DNA from 4 places in the Methylobacillus pratensis genome. Region 3 is predicted to be linked to each of the others. Evidence: predicted binding sites of a transcription regulator. Region 3 holds the regulator's gene; each other region holds the start of a gene.
What was found. Region 3 encodes sigma-54, which starts transcription at its own class of promoters, with help from an activator protein. Its sites were predicted from a motif close to TGGCACNNTTCCTGCT; they were not measured.
Positions count from the first base shown of each region.

Region 1: msuE (FMN reductase) is a predicted target of sigma-54. The motif match lies at 1,293-1,308, and genes of this name have one in related genera.
Region 2: ACW4YW_RS05800 (TorF family putative porin) is a predicted target of sigma-54. The motif match lies at 1,261-1,276, and genes of this name have one in related genera.
Region 4: ACW4YW_RS02190 (DUF4113 domain-containing protein) is a predicted target of sigma-54. The motif match lies at 1,615-1,630, and genes of this name have one in related genera.

Region 1 is NZ_JBSUSR010000001.1:243,714-246,828, reverse strand. Features, by position in the region: gene ACW4YW_RS01135 (SfnB family sulfur acquisition oxidoreductase) at 1-969, opposite strand, end outside; gene msuE (FMN reductase) at 1,377-1,967, shown strand; gene ACW4YW_RS01125 (LLM class flavin-dependent oxidoreductase) at 1,964-3,115, shown strand, end outside.
Region 2 is NZ_JBSUSR010000002.1:242,817-245,931, reverse strand. Features, by position in the region: gene glnK (P-II family nitrogen regulator) at 10-348, opposite strand; gene ACW4YW_RS05800 (TorF family putative porin) at 417-1,199, opposite strand; gene ACW4YW_RS05795 (accessory factor UbiK family protein) at 1,454-1,696, shown strand; gene ACW4YW_RS05790 (YifB family Mg chelatase-like AAA ATPase) at 1,699-3,115, shown strand, end outside.
Region 3 is NZ_JBSUSR010000003.1:111,531-114,645, reverse strand. Features, by position in the region: gene hprK (HPr(Ser) kinase/phosphatase) at 1-639, opposite strand, end outside; gene hpf (ribosome hibernation-promoting factor, HPF/YfiA family) at 749-1,075, opposite strand; gene ACW4YW_RS07920 (RNA polymerase factor sigma-54) at 1,106-2,572, opposite strand; gene lptB (LPS export ABC transporter ATP-binding protein) at 2,592-3,115, opposite strand, start outside.
Region 4 is NZ_JBSUSR010000001.1:486,844-489,958, reverse strand. Features, by position in the region: gene ACW4YW_RS02200 (FxDxF family PEP-CTERM protein) at 1-322, shown strand, start outside; gene ACW4YW_RS02195 (hypothetical protein) at 1,001-1,351, opposite strand; gene ACW4YW_RS02190 (DUF4113 domain-containing protein) at 1,481-1,546, opposite strand; gene ACW4YW_RS02185 (P63C domain-containing protein) at 1,729-2,778, shown strand; gene ACW4YW_RS02180 (hypothetical protein) at 2,954-3,115, shown strand, end outside.

The DNA of each region.
Region 1 (3,115 bases), on a different contig from region 3:
GTTACGCTGTGCTTCATCGAGCAGTTCACCAGCGCGCTTGAGCAGGGCATCGGTCGCATGCACGCGGATCTGCAGGTCGCCGATATCCCTGATCGTCAACGGGTCCTCATAGCCGTGCTCAAGGTCGCTGTCGATCCAGGGGCGGGTATGGTGACGCACGAAATGGATGGTGTCGCGCAAGGCCGCGCGCGCGATGCCGGTATCGACCGCAGCCTGGATGATTTGCGCGACCGGCCCCATGCTGGTCGGCCGGTCGAATGCCAGGTGGTGCAGCAGGACGTAATCCGCCGGGATGAAGATATTGTCGAGGATGGTGGTGCCGCTCGCGGTCGTGCGCTGGCCGAAGCTGGACCAGTCATCGATCACGGTCAGGCCGGGCGTGCCTTTCTTGACGAAGGCCACGGTCGTGTTGTCGTGCTCGTTCTTGGCGATGACCGGCACCCAGTCCGCCAGCAACGCCCCGGACGAATAGAACTTCTTGCCGGAAAGCAGGTAGCCACCCTCGGTCGGCGTGATGCGGGTCTGCACGTCATTGACGCTCTTGGTGCCGATTTCCGAGAAGGCATTGCCGAACCGCACGCCCTTCAGCACAAGGTCGAAAAAGAACTGCTTCTGGAACTCGGTGCCGTCGAGGCGTATGCCTTCCACCATGTAAAGGTGGTTCTGCGGGATTTGACCGATGCTCGGGTCGGCTTCGGAAACGATTGCGATCACTTCGGTCAGAGTGGTATTGGAGACAAACGCGCCGCCGTATTCGCGCGGCACCGTGATGCCCCACAGTCCGCTCTGCGAGAACAGGTCGAGCTCTGGCGCAGGCAAGCGGCGCTCGGCGTCGCGGACTGCCGCCTCCTTGGCGATTTCCGCGGCGACTTGCCTGGCGACTTCAATGGCTTCTGCATCGGTCTTGATGATGTGCGCCGGCGCGCGAGGGAGGTCGGTTTCTTCTATCGGTACGGATGTGGCTGTCATGGATTACCTCTTTAAATGATGAATATGCGGGATACAACGATCCTGACCGAAGTGTGCATTTAGCATGCCATCTGAGTAAGTTATTTAAATTCAATTACTTACTTTTAAATTGCTTTTGATTGCGCGCTATTGACTAGCAGCATATTGCTGACAATATGCTGCTCAATCAGCAATCCTTCTCCTGCCTGTCCTGCAGCAATCTCATTTTTCCCTTACTCCGGCTGCTGATACAGCAGCACATTTTCAGCATTCAGCCTGTCACGCAACAGGTAAAAATTCTCATTTTTACTATCAACCATATGAATATTAATGATTTTTAGTTTTGGCACGGTTGCTGCTATCTACTAATTGTTATTTGCGGACGCATAAAACGCCGCAATTGGTAATAAGTAAACAGGAGGGCGGCAATGAGTAAAAGACTGAAGCTGGTCGCCGTGTCGGGAAGCCTGAGCAATCCGTCACGCACGACAACATTATTGAAGGCCATCGTTGCCGAACTGCAGCAAAGGCTGCCGCTGGACGTGCATTTCATAGAACTGCAAAAGCTGGGGCCGGCGCTCGGAGGCAGCCTGAGCCGCCTCGAGCTGCCCAAGGCCGCCGTCGACGAAATACTCAGGATAGAAGAGGCCGACCTGCTGGCGGTGGCGACCCCGGTATACCGCGCATCGGTCACCGGCCTGTTCAAGCACCTGTTCGACTTTGTCGGGCACGAAACCCTGACCAACACCCCGGTTCTGCTCGCGGCGACCGGCGGCAGCGAGCGCCATGCCTTGGTGATCGACCACCAGCTGCGGCCTCTGTTCAGTTTCTTCCAGGCATTGACCCTGCCGGTGGGCGTATACGGCAGCGAGGCCGACTTCAAGGAGCTGGACCTGGGCGGCTATGCCATTGCCGGCCCGCAATTGAAGGAGCGCGTCGTCCTCGCGGTGGAGCGAGCATTGCCGTACCTGCAGGCGCTTGCCGTCGATAATCTATCCGTCCAGAAGGCCAGCGCATGAGCAAGACCATCCGCTTCAATGCGTTCGAAATGAATTGCGTTGGCCACCAATCCCCCGGGTTGTGGCGGCATCCCCGCGACCGCTCCTGGCAATACAAGGACCTGGAATACTGGACCGACCTGGCGAAGATCCTGGAGCGCGGCATTTTCGACGCTGTCTTCATTGCCGACGTGATCGGTTATTACGACGTCTACAAGGGCAGCAACGACCATGCCTTCCTGCAAGGCGTGCAGATTCCGGTCAACGATCCGCTGCAGCTGGCCAACCCGATTGCGCTTGCCACCAAGCACCTGGGCATCGGCATTACCGCCTCGACCTCATTCGAGCACCCCTATACGTTCGCGCGTCGGCTTTCCACGGCCGACCATCATACCAAGGGGCGCGTGGGCTGGAACATCGTGACCTCCTACCTGGAAAGCGGCGCCAAGAACATCGGCCAGGGCGGCCTCAAACGCCATGACAACCGTTACGAGGTTGCCAATGAATACCTCGAAGTGCTCTACAAGTTGTTCGAGGGCAGCTGGGAGGAGGGCGCCGTGATCCGCGACCGTGAGCAGGGCGTGTTTGCCGACCCCGGGAAAATTCACGAGATCGGACACAAGGGCAAGTATTTCGAGGTGCCCGGCTACCACCTGTGCGAACCTTCGCCGCAGCGTACCCCGGTGCTGTTTCAGGCCGGGGCGTCGAACGCCGGCAAGGATTTCGCCGCGCAGAACGCCGAGCTGGTGTTCATTTCCACGCCAACCCAGGAAACCACGCGCGCCTATGTGCAGGACATTCGCAACCGCGCCGCGGCGGCCGGGCGCGACCCGGAAAAACTGTTCATTTATGCATTGGTCACCATCGTCGTCGATGAGACCGACGCCAAGGCGCATGCCAAGCTCAAGGAATACCAGAGCTACGGTTCCTACGATGGCGCGCTGGTGCTGACCTCGGGCTGGACCGGCATCGACTTCGGCCGCTACGCCCCCAAGGACAACGTGCGCAAGGTCGAGACCAACGCCATTATTTCCGCGGTGGAGCACCTGGCCGAAGGCAGCAAGACCTGGACCATAGAAGAGCTGGCCAAGTGGGCCAGCGTCGGCGGCTTGGGGCCCTTGTTCGTCGGCTCGGCCGCCACCGTGGCCGACCAGTTGCAGCAATGGGTG
Region 2 (3,115 bases), on a different contig from region 3:
TCAAACCCCTTAAAGCGCATCGGCGCCGGTTTCGCCAGTACGGATGCGATAGACTTGTTCCAAGTCGAAGACAAATATCTTGCCATCACCGATTTTGCCGGTTGTGGCAGATTTTTCGATAACTTCCACTACCTGGTCAAGTAATTCGTCGGCAATCGCAACTTCCAGCTTGACCTTGGGCAAAAAGTCGACAACGTATTCTGCACCACGGTAAAGCTCAGTGTGTCCTTTTTGGCGGCCAAAGCCTTTGACCTCAGTGACGGTGATCCCCTGCACACCAATGGAAGACAGGGCTTCACGCACTTCGTCAAGCTTGAAAGGCTTGATGATGGCGGATACAAATTTCATGGTTATCTCCTCTGGTAAAAAGCAGAAAGGCAAGGCAAACCGCCTTGCCTTCTATCCTGACTGTCTTCTTAGAAAGTCTTTTGGACGAAGAAAGTCCAGTTTTCCTTGCCGGAGAACACAGGGCCGTAAGTGAATGCGCCGCGGTCAGCATCGGTGTCGGTATAGTAGCCGCCGACGACAATGCCGTTATCCCAGGCCTTGCTCAAGCCAAGCTTCCAATCGGTATAGTCGAAATAGCTGGGACCGTTACCGAACTCCTGGCGGCCTACGTGGGCAATCGCGCTGTAGCCGCTTTCACCGAATGGTACTTCCAGTGTCAGGTCGATGTAGCTGGCGCCACGGCCTTCAAAACCGAAAGCAGATTTGCTAGGCGACCAGGAGTACTTGGCGGATACCCACTTGTAGGAAAGGCCGCCGTAGATTTCAGTGGTATCGGCGTTGTAGGTACCTTGCACGGAGTTGCGACGGCCAGGATAGATATATTGGTTCACGCCGACATCGTATGTAATACCAGTTTCGCCGATTTCAGCGGTGTAGCCTCCGTAGATATCCCATTCCATGCTGGAACTGTTATAAGCACGGCCATCACCTACTTCTGTATCTGCCAGCCAACTGATGCTGGAACCCCAGGTACCGATATAGAAGCCGCTGGCATGGGAGTAGTCCACACCGCCTTGGATCGCTGGACGGTCACCGGATTGGCTGGTACCACGGAAGATGTAGTTGCTTGTCAGGCCGATGTTGTATGTAATAGTGTGAGGGGAGGTTTCCTCAGCAGCTTCTTCGGCCATGACGGCGGCAGGTGCTGCAAAAGTGCCAACGATGGCGGCAAGTAGAAGCGAATTACGCATGATGTACCCTTTCAAGGTTTTGAAAAATAAAACAGCAACGAAAACTCTGCATTGGGTAATAAGCAACACCTGTGCCATAAAAACAACATACATATAAAACAATTACTTACGTGCTATTTTTTGGGATTTTCGACGGTCTGGAATGGTGCGTTGCTTGATTTTTATTTGTAAGTGATTGAGTTTGTTATGTTTAATCTGGATTTCTGCTAGTAAAAAACTGCTAAACTGCGAATGTTTTGGGAGGTTTTTAAGTAATGAGTACTCAGTTTATTGATGAATTATCCAATAAAATCAAAGAAATATATTCTTCCTTGCCAGCAGAGGGCGTCGAGCGCAATTTGCATGCACTATTACAGGGCGCATTCACTAAACTGGAGCTTGTGACGCGTGAGGAGTTTGATATCCAGGCGGAAATGCTGCGCAAGACCCGGGCTCAACTGGCTGATTTGGAAAAGCAATTGGCCGAAATAGAAGCGAAGCTGGAACAAGCTTCCTAAGCATGGCGCTGGCGGTTCTGCATAGCCGTGCGCTGGCCGGGATGGAGGCGCCTGAGGTCGCGGTGGAAGTCCACCTTGCCAACGGATTGCCGAGCTTCACCATCGTTGGTTTGCCCGAAGCCGAGGTCAAGGAAAGCAAGGACAGGGTGCGCGCCGCCCTGCAAACGGCACAGTTCGAATTCCCGGCCCGCCGGATTACGGTTAACCTGGCGCCAGCTGACCTTCCCAAGGAGAGCGGCCGTTACGATTTACCCATTGCGCTGGGGATCTTGGCTGCCTCCGGGCAAATACCCGCAAAAGAGCTGGATCAATATGAGGTGGCGGGCGAGCTCGCATTGACCGGCGAGCTGCGCCCGATCCGCGGCGCGTTGGCCATGGCATACAAGGCCAGGGAAAGCGGCCGTACCTTTATCCTGCCCCAGGAGAGTGCCGCCGAGGCGGCACTGGTGCGAGGCGCTACAGTCCTGCCTGCGACAAGCCTGCTGCAGGTATGCGCCCATCTGTCAGGCCGTGAGCTGCTGGTGCCGCAACCGGTCAATATCCCGCAAAGTTTCTCAGTCGATGTCGATTTTGCCGAGGTCAAAGGGCAATTACAGGCCAAGCGTGCGTTGGAGATAGCAGCCACAGGCGGGCACAGTGTATTGATGTCCGGGCCGCCTGGCACCGGCAAATCCATGCTGGCCTCGCGTTTTGCCGGCTTGTTGCCTGCGATGACGGAGGCGGAGGCGCTGGAATCTGCCGCTATCCAATCGCTCAACAAAGGATTTCGCGCCCGCGATTGGGGCAGGAGGCCTTATCGTGCGCCTCACCACACGGCTTCGGGCGTGGCGCTGGTGGGCGGCGGCGCGATTCCCAAGCCCGGCGAGATCTCTTTGGCGCATCACGGGGTCTTGTTCCTGGACGAGCTTGCGGAATTTGACCGCAAAGTGCTGGAGGTATTGCGCGAACCCCTGGAATCCGGGCATATCACCGTTTCGCGCGCAGCCCGACAGGCGGAGTTCCCCGCGCGTTTCCAGCTGGTTGCTGCCATGAACCCGTGCCCATGCGGCTATTTCGGGCATCCCAATGGCAAGTGCCGGTGCACGCCGGACCAGATATCCCGTTACCGCCACCGCCTTTCCGGGCCCTTGCTGGACCGGATCGATATCCATATACAGGTGCCGGCATTGAGCGAGGATGAATTAATGCATGCGCCGGCCGGAGAGGCGAGTGCCGTGATCAGGTCAAGGGTCGAGGCGGCAAGAAAGCGCCAGTTGGATCGGCAGGGGACCAGCAACCATATGCTCACAAGCCAGCAGGTGGACGAGCATTGCCAGCCGGACGAAGCAGGCGGCGCATTGCTGAAGCAGGCGATCGCCCGTCTTGACCTTTCCGCACGCGCTTATCATCGCATCCTCAAGGTAGCACGCACGATTGCCG
Region 3 (3,115 bases):
GAGCACGCCTAACCCTCGCACCTCAAGGAAGTCCTGCAGCAGCGGCGGGCATCGCCCTTCCAGCCGGTCCGGCGCGATACGGTAGAAGTCGACAATATCGTCGGCGACCAGGCGATGCCCGCGGGAAATCAATTCCAGCGCCAGCTCGCTCTTGCCGATTGCCGGCGTGCCCTTGATCATAAGGCCGAAGCCCTGCACTTCCATGAACACGCCGTGCAGGCTTTCCGATATCGCCACCGCCTGGGCAAGATAATGGCTGAGCACGTCCATGAGGCCGGGGCTGCGCAACGGGGAGGTAAACAAGGGGGTGCTGAACTCGTCGGAGGCGGCCACCAGTTCATCCGGCGCTTCTTCGCCATTTGCAACAATGATCGCCGCCAAGTCGGCGGAAAACAGGTTCTTGATGGCCTGGAACAACTCGCGCGCCTTGAGACTGCGTAAATAATCCATTTCTGCGCAACCCAGCACCTGCACGCGGTTGGGATGCACAAAATTCAGGTGACCAACCAGCGCCAGGGATGGCTTGGTCACGGTTTCACTGGTCAGGGGGTTATCGCCGCCGGCTAACCCTGCTACCCATTTCAGCTTGAGCTTGCGGCGCGTATCCTTGTAAAGCTGGGTAACACTGATTTCAGCCATGTGTGCTTAATACCTTGGGAATGAATAAGCGGAAGGATTTGCTGCAAGAGCGCCAAATCCATGCATGAAAACCGGACTTGGCACTCTTTTGCAGCATTTCGCTAAAAGATTACTCGACCACCTGGTGCTTCAAACCTCCGGATGCCTGGTTGTGGTTGCTGACTTTTTCCTTATGTTTCACTACCTGGCGGTCGAGCTTGTCAGCCAGCGAGTCAATCGCGCTGTACATGCTTTCCGCCCCGCATTCCGCGTGCAGGTCGTTGCCCGGCACATGCAGGGTGGCTTCCGCCTTTTGCACCAGTTTCTCCACGCTCAGCGTGACCTTGAGGTCAATCACATGGTCAAAGTGATTGCTGAGTCGTGCCAGCTTGGACTGCACATATTCGCGCAGGGCTGGGGTAACGTCGAGGTGATGTCCGGTCAGGTGCAAATTCATAACGCTCTCCTTACTTGAAAAACGCGCAAATCAAAGCGACTTGCGCTGGTTGGCCGCGGGTATCTGTAGAGACTCGCGGTATTTCGCTATGGTTCTTCTTGCAACAACTATGCCTTGTTTGCCAAGGATGTCGGTAATCTGGTTGTCAGACAGCGGCTTCTTCGGGTTTTCCTCGCTCACCATCTGCTTGATCAACGCGCGGATCGCCGTGGCGGAGCACGCCCCTCCCGACTCCGTCGCCACATGGCTGCCGAAGAAATACTTCAACTCGTACACGCCGCGCGGTGTGAGCATGTACTTCCTCGTCGTCACGCGCGACACGGTGGATTCATGCAGGCCCAACTCGTCTGCAATCTCGCGCAGCACCAGCGGGCGCATGGCTACCTCGCCGTGTTCGAAGAAGTTGCGCTGCCTATCCACAATCGCCTGCGACACGCGCAGGATGGTGGAGAAACGCTGCTGGATGTTCTTGATCATCCATTTCGCTTCCTGCATCTGGCTCATAAGGTATTGACTGGAGCTATCGCGATTACGTTTCAGGATGCCGGCATAAAGCTGATTGATGCGCAGCTTGGGCACCACTTCGTCATTGAGGCTGGCGATCCAGATGCCCTTCACCTTTTTCACCACGATTTCGTGCTGGATGTAGTGGTCCGAGGTGATATGGCTGAACTCGCCGCCTGGGCGTGGGTTGAGTTGGGTCACCAGCTGCTGCACCGTTTTCAGGACATCGTCGTCGCAATGCAGCAGTTTGCGCAGGCGCGTGTAATCGCGGCTCGCCAGCAAAGGCAGATGTTGCTCGGCAACCTTGATCGCCAGGTCCACGGAGGGCGTATCTGCCGGCAGGGCGCGCAACTGCAATGCCAGGCACTCGGCCAGGTTACGGGCGCCGATGCCGGGCGGATCGAGGTTCTGGATATGCTTGAGCGCGGTTTCCAACTCGAGCAGGTCGATTTCGAGCTCTTCCGGCAGAAGCTCGGCCAGCTCTTCCAGCGACTGCTCGAGATAGCCGTCGTCATTGATGGCGTCCACCAGCACCATCGCCAGGGTCTGGTCGCGTTCTGACAGCGGTAGCAGCTTGATCTGGCTCAGCAGGTGCTCGCGCAAGGTGAGGTTGACCGCTTCCTGGAAACTGAAGTCGTTGTCGTCGTCATTGTTGGCGCCGCCCTCTTCCCAGCGGTTGCTGCCCTGGAAAGATTCGAAGTAATCGTCCCCGCCGCCGAATTCGTCAACGCGCGGCAACTCCTCGCTGGCTGGCGCAGGCGCCTCGCTGGCAGGAGCGGCGACCGCGGCATCCGGAGCGGGACTGTAGCTTTCGGACATCTCGGCAGCACCGTCCGGGCCGTCTATGCGCTCCAGCAAGGGGTTGGCCTGCAACAGCGACTCCAGCTCCTGGTTGAGTTCCTGCGAAGACAGCTGCAACAGCTTGATCGACTGTTGCAACTGCGGCGTCAATGCCAGGTTCTGGGAAAATTTTAGCTGTAGACTTTGTTTCATCTCTCTAATTCTGCGTTGACTACAGGCGGAAATCCTTGCCCAAGTAAACTTCTCTTACACTTTCGTTATGTATGATCTCGCTGGGCTTCCCCGATGCGAATACGCGGCCTTCATTCACGATGTAGGCGCGATCGCATATGCCCAATGTTTCACGGACATTATGATCCGTGATCAGTACCCCGATATTGCGCTCGGTCAGAAAACGCACGATCTTCTGAATGTCCAGCACGGCAATCGGGTCGATCCCGGCAAACGGCTCATCCAGTAGGATGAAACTGGGATTGGTCGCCAAACATCGGGCGATTTCCACCCGGCGTCGCTCGCCACCGGACAGGCTCACCGCCATGCTGTTGCGTATATGGGTGATATGGAGCTCCTGCAGCAGGGATTCAAGCTGTTCCTTCTGCTGCTCGGCCGTCATGTTCTGCAATTCGAGGATGGCCTGGATGTTTTCCGTCACGGTCATCTTGCGGAAGATCGACGGCTCCTGCGGCAGGTAGGCCAGGCCCATGCGCGCGCGCTGGTGTATGGGCATCCGGCTCA
Region 4 (3,115 bases), on a different contig from region 3:
TACTTTCTCGCTTAGCGATTTGCCGTTAACCAATGGCGGAGTGAATGTCCTAGGCTTTAGCGACCTCAGTTTCAACCTCTACAACAGCTCTGACACATGGGTTGCTGGTTCCGTAGCCGGTGGCGAATTCACTTTTGCTAATCTCGAAGCCGGAAACTACTACATCAATGTAGAAGGCACCACCAATGGGGTGGCTGGCGGGGTCTATAGCGGTGCGATTAGCGTCCAGGCCGTGCCTGAGCCGGCCTCATATGCGCTTCTTGGCGTCGGTCTAGCACTGATAGGTGCTTTTGCCATGCGCAGGAATAAAAACCTGGGCTAATTCTCCAACCTGATAAAAGCCACCTTCGGGTGGCTTTTTTACGCCCTCATCAACCTAACAAATTATCAATGAATACGAGAAGCATAGCCCAAGCTGTTCAGGAGATATTCAAGGTGCTGAATCGCTATTGATGAGATTCAGTTTCACCTTCACCTTTCTCAGTACAACCTTGTGCTTTTCGTCGATCGGTAGAGTCTCAATGTAGAAGGTCTGGTCATTTGAGTTCTGAACGATGAACTCAAGTGGAGTGCCCTCAGCGCTGAGTAAGTGAAAAATGACAATCTCTTCCGTCTTAAATGACTTGGAAACTGATAGTTCGTGAGGGATATACAGAAGCGGTAGGGGATACCCTATCGCTCGGAGTTGGTTAGGGTTGTTGGTTGAACTGCTTTGAATGCTGGCCTGTCATCAACGAACAGATTTCATTAATCTAGTAACTGCAATGGTTATGGGATTTTAATTTTATTTGTTACCCCCAAAGTTACCCCAATTATTTTAATATCACTGTGTTTTATCTCTTCATCTTATTTTAAATTTTGCAGTCGTTTTCACCTTCTTTGGCACACATCCCAGGTCTGTGGGCACACACGACTGTATCAGCGTGCAGGCTCACCCTGCACCCTCCGGCTTGATGGGCTATGAGACTGGAAAAGAAAAGCCCGCGAGTGCGGGCTTGAACTAGTAAAGTGGATTAGGTGAATTTTTAATTTTAATTCCTGACCAGTCTTTTTCTTCTATAACAAGTAATCCATCATCAGAATCAATGAAGCTTTTAAAGTGGTTGCTCAATTCCGTGGATTTTTTTTCCTCATATTTAAAAGCATATACGGACTCTAAAACTTGAACAGCTTTGTACTTCTTAAGCTCATCATAAAGTTTTTGATAATCCCTCTTATTTCTTCTTAAATCATACGAAAGGAAATATACAGCCATGAGTAACTCTCCCCAAATGAATGAATACACATTGCCAGCAGACACATTGATTCTTACTGGCTCAAGGCGGAGGCTGTTATCAAAGGGGTGAATCATCCCGACACCTTTGCGCCTGAGACAGAATCGCGATCTGGTAAAGGTGGTGCTGTCCAGACTGCAGGATGATTTAAGCATAGCTCAGTAGTGGCGGGATATAGCCCGAATGGACACTGGCAGATTTTACAGTTACCGAATGACAGGAATGTCATTCCAGTCGGTTGTGTAGTTTGGACTCTTGAACGCCCAGCGCATGGCTCAGCCCTTCCGAGGCTAGCTTGACCCTGCCGGTAAGAGTGTCGGCCATGCAGATAGCAGGGAGTAGCAGATATAAAGCCAATATTGCCAATTTCATTAAAATATTTCTCGATGAATGCTGTCATTAATGCAAGCATTAATGGAAATTATGCTTGCATAAGATATGATTGAGTGCTTTAATGCAAGAAAATAACATAAGGGTGCTTGCAATGGTTAATGTTACAGGAAGAGCAAAGGGTGGGGTGGCGCGCAGTGAAAAATTGTCGCCTGAGAGAAGAAGTGAAATAGCTAGGATTGCTGCATTGGCAAAAAAGAAGCCGTCTGGATTGCCAAAGGCAATTAAATCCGGGCAGCTTGTGTTAGGAGATATATCAATTCCGTGTTGTGTTCTTGATGATGGCCGTCGAGTTTTATCTGAAAGGGGAATCACAGATGCATTTTTCCCCACACGCCCAAATGGAAGACAATTTAATCTTGCCGCTGGCGCCGGATTGCCTGTTTTTATTGCCCAAAAAGAACTATCTTCTTTGATTCTGAAGGATTATTGGAGCGGCGCCGGTTCAGCCATTAAATATCTAGATGAGGGGCGAGAGTTTTCAGGGTTTGAAGCGTCCGCGCTTCCTGCCGCATGTGAAATATGGTTAAAAGCCAGACAGCTGGAGTTACTTACCAAAAGTCAATTATCGCGGGCAGAACAAGCAGAAATTGTGATGAGGGCGCTGGCCCATATCGGTATTGTTGCCCTTGTGGATGAAGCGACCGGTTATCAGGAAATTCGGCCACAGGATGCTTTGCAAAAGTACCTTGAGGCAATTATTAGCAAGGAACTTGCCGTTTGGGTAAAGAAGTTCCCGGATGAGTTCTATGAAAACATATATAAGTTGAGAGGTTGGAAATGGACTGGAATGAGCAAAAATCGTTATAGCGTTGTTGCTCATTATACAAGAGACCTAGTATACGAAAGAATGGCGCCGGGGCTACTTAAGGAACTTGAGACAAAAAGTCCCAAAGATGCAGGCGGAAATAGGGAAAATAAATTGCATCAATGGCTAACCGGAGATATCGGAGACCCAATGCTTGCGAGTCATATCCAATCTATTTTAACCCTTCAGAGGTTGGCTATTGCCAGTGGGTGGGGATGGACTAAATTTATGAATATGGTTGATAAGGTCTTAAAGAAGAAGGGTGATAGTCTTGATTTGCCATTTGAGGAATTTGAATTGCCATAACCAACAACCCGCCCTGGCGGGTTTTATTTTGCCCATAAGCTCTACTTGTTGAGAGGGGCGGGCTAGGATAAAGCAGAGAAGGAGGGGTATTATCTTCACAGTTTCAGTTGGATCAAGTAAATTCATCCATTATCATAATACAAAAATCATAACGATTGCATTTAAGGGGAGTGCTGTGTCGATAAAAACTTGGCTCTGGAAGACGTTTCTAACTTTGGCCATAAAAAATCAATGTCCAAGTACTATTCCCCGTAGTGGGGAAAATGGTAGAAAAGTAGACTGCCTGACTATTTACATTAATTCAGATGGAAATCCATATTTTTTGGTTGACGAAATC